Blastopirellula marina: one gene and its partner. The protein of the gene in region 2 interacts with the protein of the main gene of each other region in a pairwise test. Links are inferred from orthologs where the notes say so. Each region holds a gene or a part of one and is shown on either strand. Other genes may lie near its edges.

Evidence for each region. The genes of interacting proteins can lie anywhere in the genome.
Region 1: the proteins of C5Y96_RS15840 (region 2) and def interact in binary tests that used the Escherichia coli proteins (3 or more experiments, as listed by UniProt). The link is inferred for Blastopirellula marina from one-to-one orthologs.

What each region holds. Positions count from the first base shown.
Region 1 is NZ_PUIA01000037.1:260,190-267,719, reverse strand. What follows is about bases 1,779-4,735. They hold def (peptide deformylase), read right to left. Parts: upstream 3,568-4,735; coding sequence 2,989-3,567; downstream 1,779-2,988. Other genes in these bases: C5Y96_RS27800 (efflux RND transporter permease subunit), read right to left, coding at 3,686-4,735; fmt (methionyl-tRNA formyltransferase), read right to left, coding at 1,907-2,893; C5Y96_RS12975 (hypothetical protein), read right to left, coding at 1,779-1,793. Also shown: tRNA (N6-isopentenyl adenosine(37)-C2)-methylthiotransferase MiaB, read right to left, coding at 1-1,390; more of C5Y96_RS12975, read right to left, coding at 1,557-1,778; more of C5Y96_RS27800, read right to left, coding at 4,736-7,012; C5Y96_RS12955 (transaldolase family protein), read left to right, coding at 7,425-7,530. UniProt on the Escherichia coli protein: Removes the formyl group from the N-terminal Met of newly synthesized proteins. Requires at least a dipeptide for an efficient rate of reaction. N-terminal L-methionine is a prerequisite for activity but the enzyme has broad specificity at other positions.
Region 2 is NZ_PUIA01000042.1:157,011-164,489, forward strand. What follows is about bases 2,834-5,739. They hold C5Y96_RS15840 (aspartate-semialdehyde dehydrogenase), read right to left. Parts: upstream 4,841-5,739; coding sequence 3,827-4,840; downstream 2,834-3,826. Other genes in these bases: C5Y96_RS15830 (glycosyltransferase family 4 protein), read right to left, coding at 2,834-2,992; truA (tRNA pseudouridine(38-40) synthase TruA), read right to left, coding at 3,017-3,811; C5Y96_RS15845 (HTTM domain-containing protein), read right to left, coding at 5,116-5,739. Outside these bases: C5Y96_RS15820 (acetyl-CoA carboxylase carboxyltransferase subunit alpha), read right to left, coding at 1-680; C5Y96_RS15825 (serine/threonine-protein kinase), read right to left, coding at 731-1,669; more of C5Y96_RS15830, read right to left, coding at 1,817-2,833; more of C5Y96_RS15845, read right to left, coding at 5,740-6,081; C5Y96_RS15850 (hypothetical protein), read right to left, coding at 6,087-6,752; C5Y96_RS15855 (TIGR03000 domain-containing protein), read right to left, coding at 6,904-7,479.

The DNA of each region.
Region 1 (7,530 bases), on a different replicon or contig from region 2:
CGACTTCGCCGAACAGCGTATGCGCGTGGCAATCGTAAACCACCACCGGCATGATCTTGCCAATTAACCGCGGGTTGCCATCGAAGACAACAATGCGGTCGCAATGCGTTCGTCCGATCAACTGGGTTGCGTGCGGGTTGTCGGCTTCGTCCGCCTTTTTGAGGGACGTCTTGCTGGGACCTTCGACCAGCACGTGCACGGTATCGCCGATCAGCTTCTGATTGTCTTCCAGGCTGATACGATTCTGGATCGCCAGCAGGTCGTTGTTGCGCTGCTGCTTGACGTGATGCGGGATGTCGTCGATGAAAAGCTCAGCACCGCGGGTTCCTTCGCGTTCGCTGTACTTGAAGATGAAGCTATTCTTGAAGCGGCACTCTTCGACCAGTTCAACGGTCTTCTGGAAGTCTTCTTCGGTCTCGCCACAGAAGCCGACGATAAAGTCGCTGCTGACGGCGTAGCCTGGGACGATCTCGCGAATGCGGGCCATCATCTCGCGGTAGTCGGCCACCGTGTAGCCGCGTTTCATCCGCTTGAGGACTTCGTCGGAGCCACTTTGCAGCGGCACGTGCAGGTATGGCGAGACCTTGCTCAAATCGCGAACCGCTTCCAACAGTTCGCGGGTCATATCCTTTGGATAGTTGGTCACGAACTTGATCCGCTCGAGACCTTCGATCGCTTGCAGTTCGGTCAGCAGATCGGCCAGACGCCACTGCTTGCCGCTTGCGTCGGTGGCCTTGTAGCTGTTGACGGTCTGACCGACGAGGGTGATTTCGACGGTACCGTGCTCGGCCAGGTGGCGGCATTCGCGAATGATGTCTTCCGGCGAGCGGCCTTGCTCAGGGCCACGAACGCTCGGCACGATGCAGTACGTGCAGAACTTGTCGCAGCCAATCTGAATTCGCACGTAAGCCTGAAACGGTGTCGGACGCATCTCAGGATCGCGGAGCGGGTCGAAGCTTTCGTGGCTGCGGGTGATTTGATCGCGCGTACCATCCTTGCGCCCCAGGCTCACTTCAATCTGCTTGCCTTCCCCGGCGTTGATCTTATCGATCATTGAAGGAATCTGATGCAGTTGCCCGGGGCCGACGATCAGGTCGACGTAGGGTGCCCGGGTGAAGATCTTGTGCTGATGGTTCTGGGCCATGCAGCCCATCACGCCGATGACCTTCTCGGGGTTCTTTTCCTTCAGGTCGCGCAGCATGCCAAGGTGGCTGTACGTCTTGTTTTCCGACTGGGCGCGCACGCTGCACGTGTTGAAGAGCAGGGTATCCGCTTCTTCGGGCTTGGTGGTCAGGACATAGCCTTGCTTGCGAAGCGAGGCCACGACCAGCTCGCTATCGAGCATGTTCATCTGACAACCGACGGTTTCAATAAAAAGACGTTTTTCCATGCGGACGAATCTTCGAATGGCGTGACGGACAGAGGGACCTGTACGCTCGGCAAATTGGCTGTTTGTTTCAGCTATTGAGCGCGGGTACCTGGTTCATCCCTAACTCACTCCCCCAAGGGGCGAGGAGACAAGAGGTTGGTGGCACCTGCTCTCATGAACTGCCAGGCTAGGCGGCCTCTTTGTGTTTCTGCTTGATGAATTCTTCAAACTGTTTTTGTTCGGCGAGCTCGCGGGCCTTCTTTTCTTCTTCGGCCTGCTGCTTAAGGACCGCCTCGCGTTGACGGCGGAATTCCTCTTGGAACTGTCGCTCCAAGCGGATACGGCGTACCCTCATCAGTCGCACCAATCCCATGATGGCGATGTAAGAAGCGACCGCAAATAGAACGATGTCCCAGCGACTCACAGCATATAATCCCGCGTCCGTGCAGAAATCCAACGGTGTATCTTAAACAACGACCCCCTTTGGGGGCGAGAGGGATTTCCGCGGCAAACTGGGCAAACCAGGCCAGAAACGTGTTATTCTTGCGGCGAAAGGGCCGATTCCGACAGCAATCGATCACCCACCTGGGGATGGTAACCGTGGACGAAGTCGGCCACGCGCATCGGCTTCTTACCGGCTGGCTGCAGCCAATCGACAATGATTTGGCCCCCCTTCGCCGCGAAATAGAGCCGATCTTCCGCCACCACTGAGACCGAGCCGGGCGCGATCCCTTCCGGGGCTGGCTCGCGCAACAAGCGGATCTCTTTCAGGATAATTCGCAGCGGCGGCTTATCGTGCTGCTGCCAATGCGTAAAGCAGCCAGGCCACGGCTGGAACGCGCGAAACTTGTTATAGATCAGCTCGGCTGTATCTTCCCAGTTGATGTCTGCATCGGCCTTGGCCAGGCGTGGTGCCTTGGTGGCGAGCGACTGATCCTGAACCACGCCGGGGGTTCCTTCTGGGCCATGCTTCAGCAGCATCTCGATCGACTCGAGCACGGCCGGTACGCCGAGATCCGCCAGCCGAGGTTCCAGTTCGACGGTTGTTTCGGTCGGGCCGATCGGCGTGCGAACTACTTGCAGGCAAGGGCCCCCGTCGAGCTTCGGTGTCATGTGAATGACCGTGATGCCGGTTTCCGCGTCGCCATTGAGAATCGCCCAGTTGACCGGTGCCGCGCCGCGATACCTGGGCAAGATCGACCCGTGCAGGTTGATACCGCCATAGGTAGCGGTGGCCAGGATGAAGTCTTTCAAGATCTGACCGTAGTCACACACAACCAACAAATCTGGTTGAAGATCGGCCAGTAGCTGTCGCGCTTCTTCGGTGTTCACACTCACCGGATCATGAATGGCAATGCCGTGCTCGGCGGCCACGTCGCGCATCGGAGTGGGAATCGAAGACTTCCGTCGATGCACCGACCGCACCGGCTGCGTAAAGAGGCAAGCGACTTCGTGCTCGGTGGCAATCAGGGCCTGGAACGTGGGAACAGCAAACGGCCCCGTCCCCATCATGACGATTTTCATATTCTAGTTTTCAGTATTCAGTGTTCCGTTTTCAGTGCAAGCGAGATCGCTCTGTCAGTCTTACTGAAAACTGAACACTGAAAACTTCAAACTACCTAAGCATACTTCTCTTCGAGTTTGCCCTGGAACTTGACGATCTCTTCGTCGGTAGGCAGTTTGCCTTCGCCGCGCAAGCGTTCGAAGGTAAGCTCGAACTTGTCAATCTGCGGCTGGATTTCGTACAGCGAGTCTTCGTCCATGCGATCGGTGAACATGATCCCGTCGAGATGGTCGGTCTCGTGCTGCACGCAGCGAGCAAACAGGCCGTCGACTTTCTGCTCGAACTTCTCGCCGTTGGGCATGTAGGCGCTGAACAAGATCTCGGAGGGACGCATCACTGCGCCGTAAACGCCTGGCAGGCTCAAGCAGCCCTCTTCGGCTTCGTCCGATCCGGTACCACGGTTGATGGCCGGATTGATGAAGACGAGTTCCTCGCCTTCTCCCTTTTCACCGGCCAGATTCATAACGAAAAACCGCAACGGGATACCTACCTGATTGGCGGCCAGGCCAATCCCCCGAGCCTGGTACATCAGATCGAACATCTCGGCGATCATGCCGCGAAGTTCCGCGTCGACGCGCTTCACAGGCTTCGATTTGTAACGCAGCGTGGGGTGAGGAAAGTGAATAATCTGCAACGTAGCGGTCCTAAGAGCCGGGCCCAAACGGAGTCAGGCCTCGCTTATCCACTGGGGAGCGAGGCCGCGAAACGATCCATTATAGGCAGAATCAGGGCCCGGTCGACAGGCAATGCCGCTACGCAGGCCGGCTGCGGCCGTGAACCGGGTAGACACGCGGTTCTTCCACTTCTTCGCCGGCGACTTCCGGGGTATCGACTTCGGCCGATGGTTCGTTGGCGGGCTCTTCCTCAGCACGGTCATCTTCGTCGTTGCGTTTGCTGCGGGCCTTGTGGTCCGGACGGAAAACGCGTCCCAGCGGACCAGCCAGCAGGGCCGGCAGGAACACCAGGTCGCCGATCAGGGCCACCGCCAACAGCGAGACCATCAGGTAGCCAAATCGCTGGGTGGGCGTGAAGGTGCTGAAAGCGAACACAGCCAGACCCAAACCACCGATGATGGTTGTCTGGAACATGGCCATCGCACAGCGGTTGTAGGCTTCTTTAATCGCATGGGCACGTGTATAGCCTTCGTCGAGGCCCCAGCGGAACCAGGTCAGGAAGTGGACCGTATCATCCACCGCCACACCCATCGCCACGCTGGCGGTCATCATCGTACCAATGTCGACTTCAATGCCCGTCCACGACATAAAGCCGAACACGATACAAATTGGGAAGACGTTCGGCAGCATCGAGATAAGGCCAGCCCGGAAGCTCTTGAGCACCAGCATCATCACCAGTGCGATCAAGGCGAACGCCCAGACCGTGCTTTCGATCAGGTTGGTCAGCAGCGTACGAGCGGCCTTGTACACCACGGGAACCACGCCCGTGTAAACCAGCGAAACAGGCGGCCGGCCATCGGCGTACATGCGGGGTATCTCTTTCCCGGTGTACTCGTGCGCGGTGATGTCGAAGGTCCCTTTGATGTTGGCGTTCTCGGCAATCGCACCCATGTCGTAAATGGCGTTCGGTTCGACCAGTGCGACATAGTCGGCATGGCCGCGACCGTTGTTCAGAATCCAATCCAGACGTTCCTGGGTATGGGCATTCGGATCGTGATCCAGCACCTTGATGCGTGCGTTGACCAGCAAGTCGCGCAGCGTTTCGGAAAAGACCTTCGTGGCGTCGAGGTGGCCGTAGCGATCGTGGTGATTTGGTTTGCCATCGGTGGCCGCTTCTTTGGCAGATTCGAAGTTCACGCCCAGCAGCGCCACCTTGGCGTTGACGTAGCCAGCACCGTCGCGGTCTTTGTCGATCTGAGCCAGAATCCGATCGCGGGCCTGGTAGGCGTCCATGATCGGTTCGGTAACTTGCTTCAGGTCGTTGACGAAGTTGCCGTAGTCGATGTTTTCCAAAGCACCCAAGCGGAGGCTCACGCGCCACAGTTCGGCACCGTTCTTCTTATCGACGCGAAGGTAGTCGGAACGGACAAACTCGTTGAACGAGGCTTCCAACTGCTTGCTATAGGCGTAACGTTCCGAGAGAGAAGCCGTGCTGTTGCCGGCATCGGGCAGTTCCGGAGCGAACGTCAGGGCCGACATCGGCGGACCTACGAGTTCTGCTCCATCGGGGCCGAGGTACTCTTCGACCACGTTGGCCACACGCTGGGCCATCTCCATACGCTCCAGGAACTTGTACTGGAACTTGGGATCGACCTTGTTCTCGCTCGCCAAGGCCAGCGGGTTGAGGGCTTTTTCTGGATCGGCTTCGTCGTAGTACAGCAGCTCCGGTTCGACACGGACGACCAGTTCCATGGGAACCAGCTTGCCGAGGTTGTCTTCCAACCAGGCATAGTCCTGAATGATGCGGGCATCGTCGTCGAACATCTTCAACAACTGCACCGATGTCTTCAGGTACTGCAGACCAAACGCGAAGAAGAGGAAGATCGCCAGGCAGCCAATCGCGACCTTAATGTTGTTGGCGATGATATAGTCACCGACCTTGTCCCCAATTCGGCTAATCCAAAGACCGGCAGCGGAAGGTTCGACCGGCTTGGCTTCTCCCTTTTTCTTAGCCGCACTGGGGGGCCACATTTGCAGTGCAGCCGGCAAGTAGGTAAACAGCAGGAAGAGCGTTGCCAGCACGCCCATGGCCGAAAAGATGCCGAACTTATGAATCGGCGTGATGCTGCTGGTTGCCAGCGAACCAAGACCGACGGCGGTGGTCACGGCGGCGATTGTGCAGGGGTACCAACCATGAGCGATCGTTAGCTCGGGTGCGTTGCGCAGCGTGCCGGATTCGTTCACGACGTCTTTGTAGTAGTTCACAATATGGATCGCGCCCGATAAGCCGAGCACGTACACCACGGCCGGCATCGACATGATCACCGCGTCAGTCGTAGGATCGAGCCACCAGATGAAGCGGCCAGCGGTCCAGTAAATCAACGACAGGCTCGTCACCGCGCTGATCCCACCGACAAAGAAGACCATGATCGTCAGCTTGATACTGCGCAGACACATGTAAGAAAGCCCCAGGCCGATGATCACGCTGAAGCTGACCAGGCGGGCCAGCGTGCGTTCCCCTTCTTCGTCGATCGAAACGTTATCGACCGGAGGACCACCCAGGCGAAGCTCTTCCAACGGAACGCCAGCTTGTTCGGCCAGCTCTTCCAACTGCCCCAGCGGGCGGCCAAGCACGCCGTGTCCCATGGTGCGGCGCAGGTCGACCTTGCCGGCATCGGTCAGCGTGACGATCAAGCAGGTCTGCTCTCCGTCAGGACCAAACAGGGTACCAGTCAGGCGGTCCAAGGCCTTCTGCCGGGCTTCTTCCAAATCTTTGGGGCTGGGGTCTTCATTGCGAACCAGCGTACCGCCGGGGGCAGCCAACTGAGCCAACACGTCTGGCCCGGTCGTAACCGATTTGAAGAGCCGAGCTTGCAGAAGTTTTGGCTTCTTGAAGTACTCTTCATGCACCTTCTTTACGTAATCGCCGTCGACCGAGTTACCTCCGGTGAAGACGCGTTCGGAGGCACGACCCAACGCACCAAGGACAGTGCTTTTGCCATTCCACTTATACAGTTCGCCGTTTTCCAGCAGGTAATACCAGGTCGCATTGTTGCCCAGGAACCACTTTTCGTTCTGGCCGGCCCACCCTTGGTGTTCGTCGCCAGGGTAATAGAGTCCCAGTTCGTCGCCGATAAAGTCAGGCAGGCGGTGATCGATGGGGACCTTTTGCTTCTCTTCTTCGGTCAGCGGCGGCGGCACCAAGAGGCGCGCTAAATAGTCCAGACGCTGGTCGTCGGCGGTGCAGCCTTTCCAGCTGATCAGCACGAACTGCTCACCCAGGAAGTGATCGCGGAACCAGTCAAGCTCCGAGGTTTCGGCGAAGTCGCTGGGGAGCCAGTCCTTAACATCGTTCCGCATCTGCTCGAGCGACAAACGTGCTCCGCGCAGCGCAAACGGCACGAGGAAAAAGATCGTGCACAAGATGTACAGGGCATAACGCTCGAAGAATGTAGGTCGACGCATCTGCATCAAAATCCGCTCTTTGAGAATCCTTGAGCAAGCTCAAATCAAGGTCCTGGGAACGCTTCGGCCAAGATCCAACGCCATCGGCTCAGCCAATGGACACGGCTATGAGAACCCAACTTTTCCTGAGGGGATCTCATAGAAAATCCGCTGCTTACTGCTTTCTACGCAAAACGGTAAAAACTTCGCCAATTTTTGCGTCTGTAAGCGATTAAAGCTACAGTTTTCTTCAAGTTGAGTCTATGGCAGGCGCAAATACCCTAACTTGCGCATCTTCACCATTTCCCAATTGGGGTGTCTTCTCCAACCTTCTCGGCTTGGAATAAAGAGGATCGCCACCACGCGTGTGGGTAGAATACGGCAACTTCGTCCAATTCGTGCAATTGAATTCCGAGTAAAGGAGCGCTCCGCAATGACGACGCCATTGGAAACTCTCATACAGGCAGGCACCAAAGTTTGGCTCGATTCAATCGACCCTGAGCTGGTCGACTCGAATTTCAAGCTTGGCGTTTCCGGGG
Region 2 (7,479 bases):
GGGCTGATCACCGAGTAGTAAGCATGCTGCAGCATGGCCGTGCGGTCCGCGACACCAATGCCCAGTGCGCCGCCAGAGCCACCTTCGCCGATGACGACCGAGATGATCGGAGTCTTCAAGCGAGACATGGCGAACATGGCGTCGGCGATGGCCATGGCCTGGCCGCGTTCCTCGGCACCGATGCCTGGATACGCCCCGGGCGTGTCGATGAAGGCGATCACCGGCAGGTTGTACTTCTCGGCGAGTTCCATCTTCTCGATCGCTTTGCGGTAGCCTTCCGGGTTGGCACAACCGAAGTAGCACTCGCTGCGTTCCTTCAGGTCGCGACCTTTGAAGTGACCGATGAACATCACTTTGTGCTTGTCGAGTTTGGCGAAGCCGGTTCGCAGCGCGCGGTCGTCACCGAACTTGCGATCACCATGCAGCTCGACGAACTCGTCGAACACCAGGTTCAAGTAGTCGGCCGACTGAGGTCGCTTCTGATGACGCGCTACTTCCACCGTTTGCCAAGGCGAGAGATCGCTGTAGATCTCACGCATCGTGTCGGTGAGCTGCTTGCGGACGCTGCGGATCTCGTCGTGATGTTCCGGCGTGTCTTTTTTCTCGGCCTCTAACTGTTTCAGTTTGTTCTCGAGGGTTTCAATCGGCTGTTCGAAGTCGAGATAGATCGAGGTGCTCATGAAAGCTATCGGTGCTCCAGGCAATTAATGGGGATGGACGCTCGGTGAAATTAGGCTTCTTCCTGCGTCGACGTGGTATCGTCACCGCTGGTAGCCGTGGCCTTGTCTGGTTCGACGGAGCCGGATGGCTTGCGGGGTGGAATTTTGTAAATCTTGATATTCTTCAGCAGGCGCACGACGTCGCTCATCGTGTCGGGACGCTGCTTGGGATCTTTCGCCATTAGGCGTTCGACCAGCGAGGAAAACTCGGGCGTGATGTTGTCGGTGGCGGCTTGCAGCGACGGAATGCCGCCTCGCAAATGTTTATCGAGTAAGTGATCGGGGCTGGTCGCCGTGTAGGGTAACTTGCCACTGATCAATTCAAATATGGTACAGCCGAAACTATAGATATCAGCGCGGTCATCTAATGCCGCACCGCGTATCTGTTCGGGTGACATATAGCTGCGGGTACCTTGGACGTTGCCTTTGACTTTCGAACCGCCGCCGAAGAGCTTGCCCAGGCCGCTCTTCTTTTTCTGGGCGATCGAAAAGTCGATCAGCTTGAGGTTGCCTTCCGTATCGAGCAGGAAGTTGTCCGGCTTCACGTCGCAGTGAACCCAGCCTTGCTCATGCATGTAGCCGAGGCTCTTGGCACCCTCTTCGATAATCTTGGGGGTCCAGTACGCGAGTTCCTCGACCCCTTCGCGAATGGCCATCTTCATGTTTCGCGAGAAAGCAAATTCCAGTACGAGATAGGCGACACCGCGGAAGGTATCGAACTCGTAGACGTGAATGACAAATGGATGGTCGAACTTGCCGGCGACAGTGAACTCGTGCTTCAGCGAGTTAATCTCTTCTTTGTCGCGAATGTAGTTCTCGCGAAGTGTTTTGATGACAACCTTACGGTTGTCCAAGTCGTGAATCGCTTCCCATACCTGACACGTCTTGCTTGCGCGCAGCATGCGTATCAAGCGGTACGGACCGATATAGTTTCTTCCTGCGGTAGACACCGATGAGATTATCCGTGAGGAGAATTTGCCCCTATTTGTTCCGTTAGCCTATCGGATCGACAGGCCTCTTAATCTTACCCTAATCATTGCGGTTTCAAAAGAGCGAACTACCGGCAGATCTACCGTAACTGTAATGGTTACCCAGGGTTAGACCACTTCGCGGCCATTTCTGCGAAGCACTTCCTGGTAGATTTCGCGCAGGCGGCGGGTCATTACTTGATGCGGAAAGACCTGGCTGCAGCGTCTGCGCCCCTCTTCCCCCAGCTTCTCTCGCAGTGTCGGATCGTCGCACAGTTGGATCAGCGCGGACGTAAATTGGGCTGTATCGCCAGGCGGAAGCAGGAATCCGGTCTCCATGGTGGACACCACCTCACGGGCCCCGTCGATATCGAAACTGACGGCCGGCTTGCCGCTCAGTAGTGCCTGGGGAAGCGCGCGGGCCAGTCCTTCTCGCAGGCTGGTATGCACAAGAACATCCATGGCCGAGATGTACTTCGGAATCTCTTTCGGCGGTACCAGTCCGACGAGAATGAAGTGATCGGCCAACCCTGCCTCGGCGATCATGCCCTCGAACTTCTCACGCAGGATGCCGTCTCCTACGAACAGGAACTTGGCCTGCGGGCACTTGGCGACGACATCCTTGGCGGCCTCGATCACATACTCGTGTCCTTTCAAATGAAACAAGCGGGCGATCTTGCCGATCACTACGTCATCTGGCTGAATGCCCAACTGTTGGCGAGTTTCGTCACGAAGTCCCCTGCTCTCTAAAAACGGTTCGACTTCCATGCCGCTGTAAACGGTGACAAACTTTTCACGCGGCGCGACTTTGGCTTCGACAAGCAGGTCCGTCATCGCATCGGCCACGCTGACCATTTTGTGGCACTGGGTGGCCGCGTAGCGTTCGCAGGCAATGAAGAACTTCCGCGCGAGGGCAGATTGATAGGGATGAAAAGGCGCGCCATGCACGGTATGAATGACGGCCGGAACTTTCAGCGCGGTGGCTGCCCTTCTCCCCAGCATGCCCCCTTTCGCGCTGTGCGTGTGCACAACATCAGGCTGAAACTTTTTGATCGCCGCTTTGACTTCCTGGTAGCCGCGGTAGTCGGTGACCGGATGAATGTTTCGCACCAGGTTCGGCAGTGTTTCGACCGGAACGCCCTGCGCGTGAGCTTGTTCGAGCAGATTGCCTTCCGGGCCTTCGCTGGGCCCGGTGATCAATAGAACGTCATCACCAAATTCGTGAATGAGATCCAGGCAGTTGTAAAGCGTGTTCTCTTGCGCGCCGCCGATGATCATTCGGGTAATCACATGAGCAACACGCATTGGATCATGGGCCTTCTAAAAACTTCAGTGATGCGGAGGATAATGGACCTGAAGCAAGTATAGTCCATGGGCCGGAGCCGTCATGCCGGCTTGGATACGATCGGCCGAGGCGATGATCTCGGCCATCGACTCCGCGGTGCGTTTCCCCTGCCCTATGTCGACCAAGGTGCCGGCGATAATGCGAACCATGTTATACAGGAAACCATTCGCTTCGACCTCGATGAAGATCTTCATGCGATCGTCGGCGTCGTGAACTTTGACGGTGGCATCCAGCATGGTGCGGATCGTCGATTGACGCGGTGAGCCGGTGGCCTGGAACGCGGCGAAATCGTGCTTGCCAATCAGCGCTGCCGCAGCCGTTTGCATTGCTTCGACATCGAGGACGCGTTTCACGAACCAGGCATGCTTGAGCGAGAAGGGATCGTTAATGCGACCTGGCTGAACCACGTAGCGATAGCGTTTGGAGATCGCATCGTTGATCGGCCGAAAGGTGGTGGGTACATCGCAGGCGTGCCGCACTACGATATCGTGAGGAAGCGTGGCGTTGAGGGCCTTGCGAAAGACGTCGGCTGGCATCTTCGACTTGGTATGAAAGCTGGCAACTTGCCCCCACGCATGAACGCCGGCATCGGTTCGTCCACTGCCCGAGATATAAACTTCTTCCTGGGCGATGCTGTTGATGGCGGCCTCAAGCGCTGCCTGGATGGTTGGACCGGTGGGCTGTCGCTGCCATCCTTGATAGTTGGTGCCGTCGTAGGCAACCGTCAGCTTGATGCAGCGGCCAGGTGAACGGGCCGCTGCATGCTCGGTAGATTCCATGGCACCCGCCTGATGTTAGACGGCTGCCTGAGTGCGAACCAGAAGTTCGGCAATCTGAACAGCGTTCGTGGCGGCACCCTTTCGCAGGTTGTCGCTCACACACCAGAACGTCAGACCGTTTTCGCAAGAGAGGTCCTTGCGGATACGACCAATGAAGACGTCGTTCTTGTTCGAGCAGTCCTTCGGCATGGGGTACTCCCCTGCCCCAAGATTGTCGACGACGGTAATGCCTTCGGCCTTCTCGAACAATTCGCGAGCTTCGGCCGGTGAGATGGGACGCTCGGTTTCGACCATGATCGTTTCGCTGTGGCAGTTGGTCACGGGGACGCGAACGCAGGTCGGGCAGACCTTGATCGAATCGTCGCCGAAGATCTTCTGCGTTTCGTACACCATCTTCATTTCTTCGGACGTGTATCCTTCGTACTTCTCGCTACCAATTTGCGGAATCAAATTGAAAGCGATCTGGTGGGCGAAAGCTTTGTTTTGGTAGGTGTCGCCGTTGAGAACTGCCTTGGCACCGTTGATCAGGTCTTCTTCACCGACCACACCAGCCCCACTGGTAGCCTGGTAGGTGGAAACGACAACACGCTTGATCTTGCCAGCCTCGTGCAATGGCTTCATCGCGACAACCATCTGCGTGGTCGAGCAGTTCGGGCTGCTGATGATGCCCTTGTGATTGTGGACTGCCTCGGGATTGACTTCCGGCACGACCAGCGGCACGTCTTCCTTCATACGCCAGTAACCACTTTCGTCGATCACGACGCAGCCAGCTTTGACTGCCCACGGAGCGAACTCGGCAGCGGCTTCGTCGGGCGTGCTGCCGATCGCGATGTCGACCCCTTCGAACGATTCAGGCGTCAGTTCTTCCACCGTGTGCGTGGTACCGTTGAATGTGATCTCTGTGCCAGCGGAACGTTTCGAAGCAAGGAATTTGATTGTTTTGTAGGGAAACTTGCGCTCCTCTAGTAACTGACGGATCAGTCGTCCTACGGCTCCAGTGGCTCCGACAATGGCCAGATTCTCGTACACGGGGATTTCCTGTGGGTTAAAACAAACTACCTGTATGGATCCTAGCGGATATCCAAAACCTGCATTATAGGTTCTCGCCCCGGGACACTTCAACGCGTAATGAGGTTCATTCAGGCAGTAAGCTCTGTCGAACCGGGAGTAGAAGCGTCTCGAATTCCCTGGTAACCCCAGGCTTGATGGTGCGTTACCGAGATTCCATTGAGGGGCACAAATTCTTTCAGAATTCGTGTCGATTTCGCGAGTAAATCGACGATTTGCCCCCCTGCTCTCCCCCTTTAGGTCGCTTCGGCAATGGGCTCTTTGGCAAGCTTATGCCGGATGCCGGATTCAAGTTCTCTTATGATCCAGGGGCTGATAAATGCCATGTTGGCGATCAGCATCGCCAGGCCGAAGGTAACCATGCCCATGCAAAGGGCAATTCCCAGGTGCAATGGGATGGCCATGAAGATCACCAGGGGCCGGGTCAGGCGTGGCCAAACCAGCGCGCTGTAGCTAAGTTCCCACGCCAACGAAACCTGGGTCAGCAACGCGATCAGCAGCGGATAGCTGGCCAGCCAGGTCATGTCCATCGATTGGTATTCGCTGTTGGCGACTGCGCCCCACATGGCGGTCCCTTCCCACCAGGTATCCCCCAGCAGCTTTCCGGTGCCGGCGAACAGATAGATGACGCACATGTGTAGCTGAATCAAACGTATCGAAACATTCGCCGCGGTGCTGGTCTTGGGAAGCTGGCGGTTGGGGTAACGCCACTTTTCGATCAACCGGTCGAGACTGTAGGCCTCCCCTGCCCCGCCCAGCATCATGTACATGGCCAGCATGACATTAACTTGGTCGAGACCAAACAAAGCCCCCGGTGCCCGGTGTGCATAGCTGACGGCGATGATAAATGCCAGAACGCTGGTAATGCGTGAATAAAAGCCCAGCGTAAACATCAGCAGAATCACGAGCGCCGCGATATGCACCATCCACAGCATGGCCGGGTTGCCGTCGAACAGCCACAGGTAGCTGAACGCGAACTCACTGCCCTGGTGCATGCGATCGACGAGATCGGCCGAGAACCTCCCCTGCTCTCCCATGAACCCTGTCAGGTCGATCGACCAAACCAGGTGCGTGTAGAACAGCATGCTTCCGCCCAGGATACGCATCAGCCCGAGCGTGGCGGGATCGGTCGGTGTGAACCAGAACCGATTCCAGCCGTTTACGATGCCGGCATACAGCTCATGCAAGTAGGTCTTGATCATTGTGATCACAGGCGATCCTCCGGCTGAACGACGTACACTCCGAGGACGACTTCTTCGTACAGGCCTGGGTCATTTAATGGCCGACCGCGCGCGACGTCTGCCGGCAGGGGAATCGCGTGCTGCATCATCACAATACGGATCTTGGCCGCCTCGGGATGTTGGCGTGCCAGGTAGCGCGAGATGGAATCGAGATAGGCATCCCGCAAGCCGGTGATCGAACGGTACTCGGCATGGGCGCTGGGTGGTGCTTCCGGCGGCGGAGGCTCGCCAGGCACATTGGCCGTGTTGAACATCGATTCGCTGATCATGAAATGGCGGTGGTAAAACAACCGCGGCCAATGCTCGTCGAGGTTGGGAAAGGTCCCCTCGCTGATTTCGTTGTCGGCTTCGTCCAGCAGTTCGTACCGGACCAGGTGGCTCGGCCCTGGATTGGGGGCGAAGAATCGATACCCATGACCACGCAGGAAGGTGGCATGTAAATAAGGTGCCATAAACTGCTCGGTGCCTTGGGCCCAGTAGCTTGATGGCGGAGGGGACGCGCAAGGGCCGACAAAGATTGCCACCAAATGGATCAGCAGCAGCACGCTCACGAAGCCGCGGAAGGCTGGGCTCCAGGTGAATTTCGGCGACGCAGCCGTTTGTTCCGAAGGTGATTGAGGTCGATCGTTCATGGTAATAAACGTATCGACCAAAACGGCAAGAAAGGCTGCCTGAAATCGTGGGTGGTCAGGTCAGTCGATTTACAAAGAAAAAACCCTCGCCTGGAGTTTACCCATGGCGAGGGCTTTGTTGTTTAGTCAAACTATTCCGGCTTTTTCGCTACTAGAGCGAAGCAACCGAATCGGCATTGAAATCGAAGGAGATTTCACGCTGATCACCACCGGTCAGGTCGATGGTCTTACGCTGGGTGATAGGCGTGCCATTGCGAAGGACGGTCACGATGATGTCGTAATCCTTCCAAGTTTCGCCTGGAGCCAGGGCAACGGTGCTGAACACACGCTGGGCACCCAGAGTACGCATTTCGTTACCAGCCAGGGTAACCGAGGCGTTCGCAGGAACGTTCAGGGTAACCTTGGTTTCAACCGGAGCACCCACAACTTGGGTTTCTGGCTTGGCTTCTGGATCGAGTTGGAACTCGATTTCCTGAGCATCGCCAGCGGTCATCTGGATCTTCTTCGATTCGCGAACGAGGCGACCGTCGATACGCATTTCAGCGCGGACTTCGTACTCGAACTTGTAACCTGGTTCCAGGTCACGCGAAACGAAGCGTCGGACGGTACCGGTGCTCGAAGTGACTTTGTCGTTGACGTAGATCTTGGCACCTGCGGGAACGGTGACGTTGATGACAGCGTCGTTACCACGGTACGAAGCCGATTCAGCTGGAATGGCTGGTGGCAT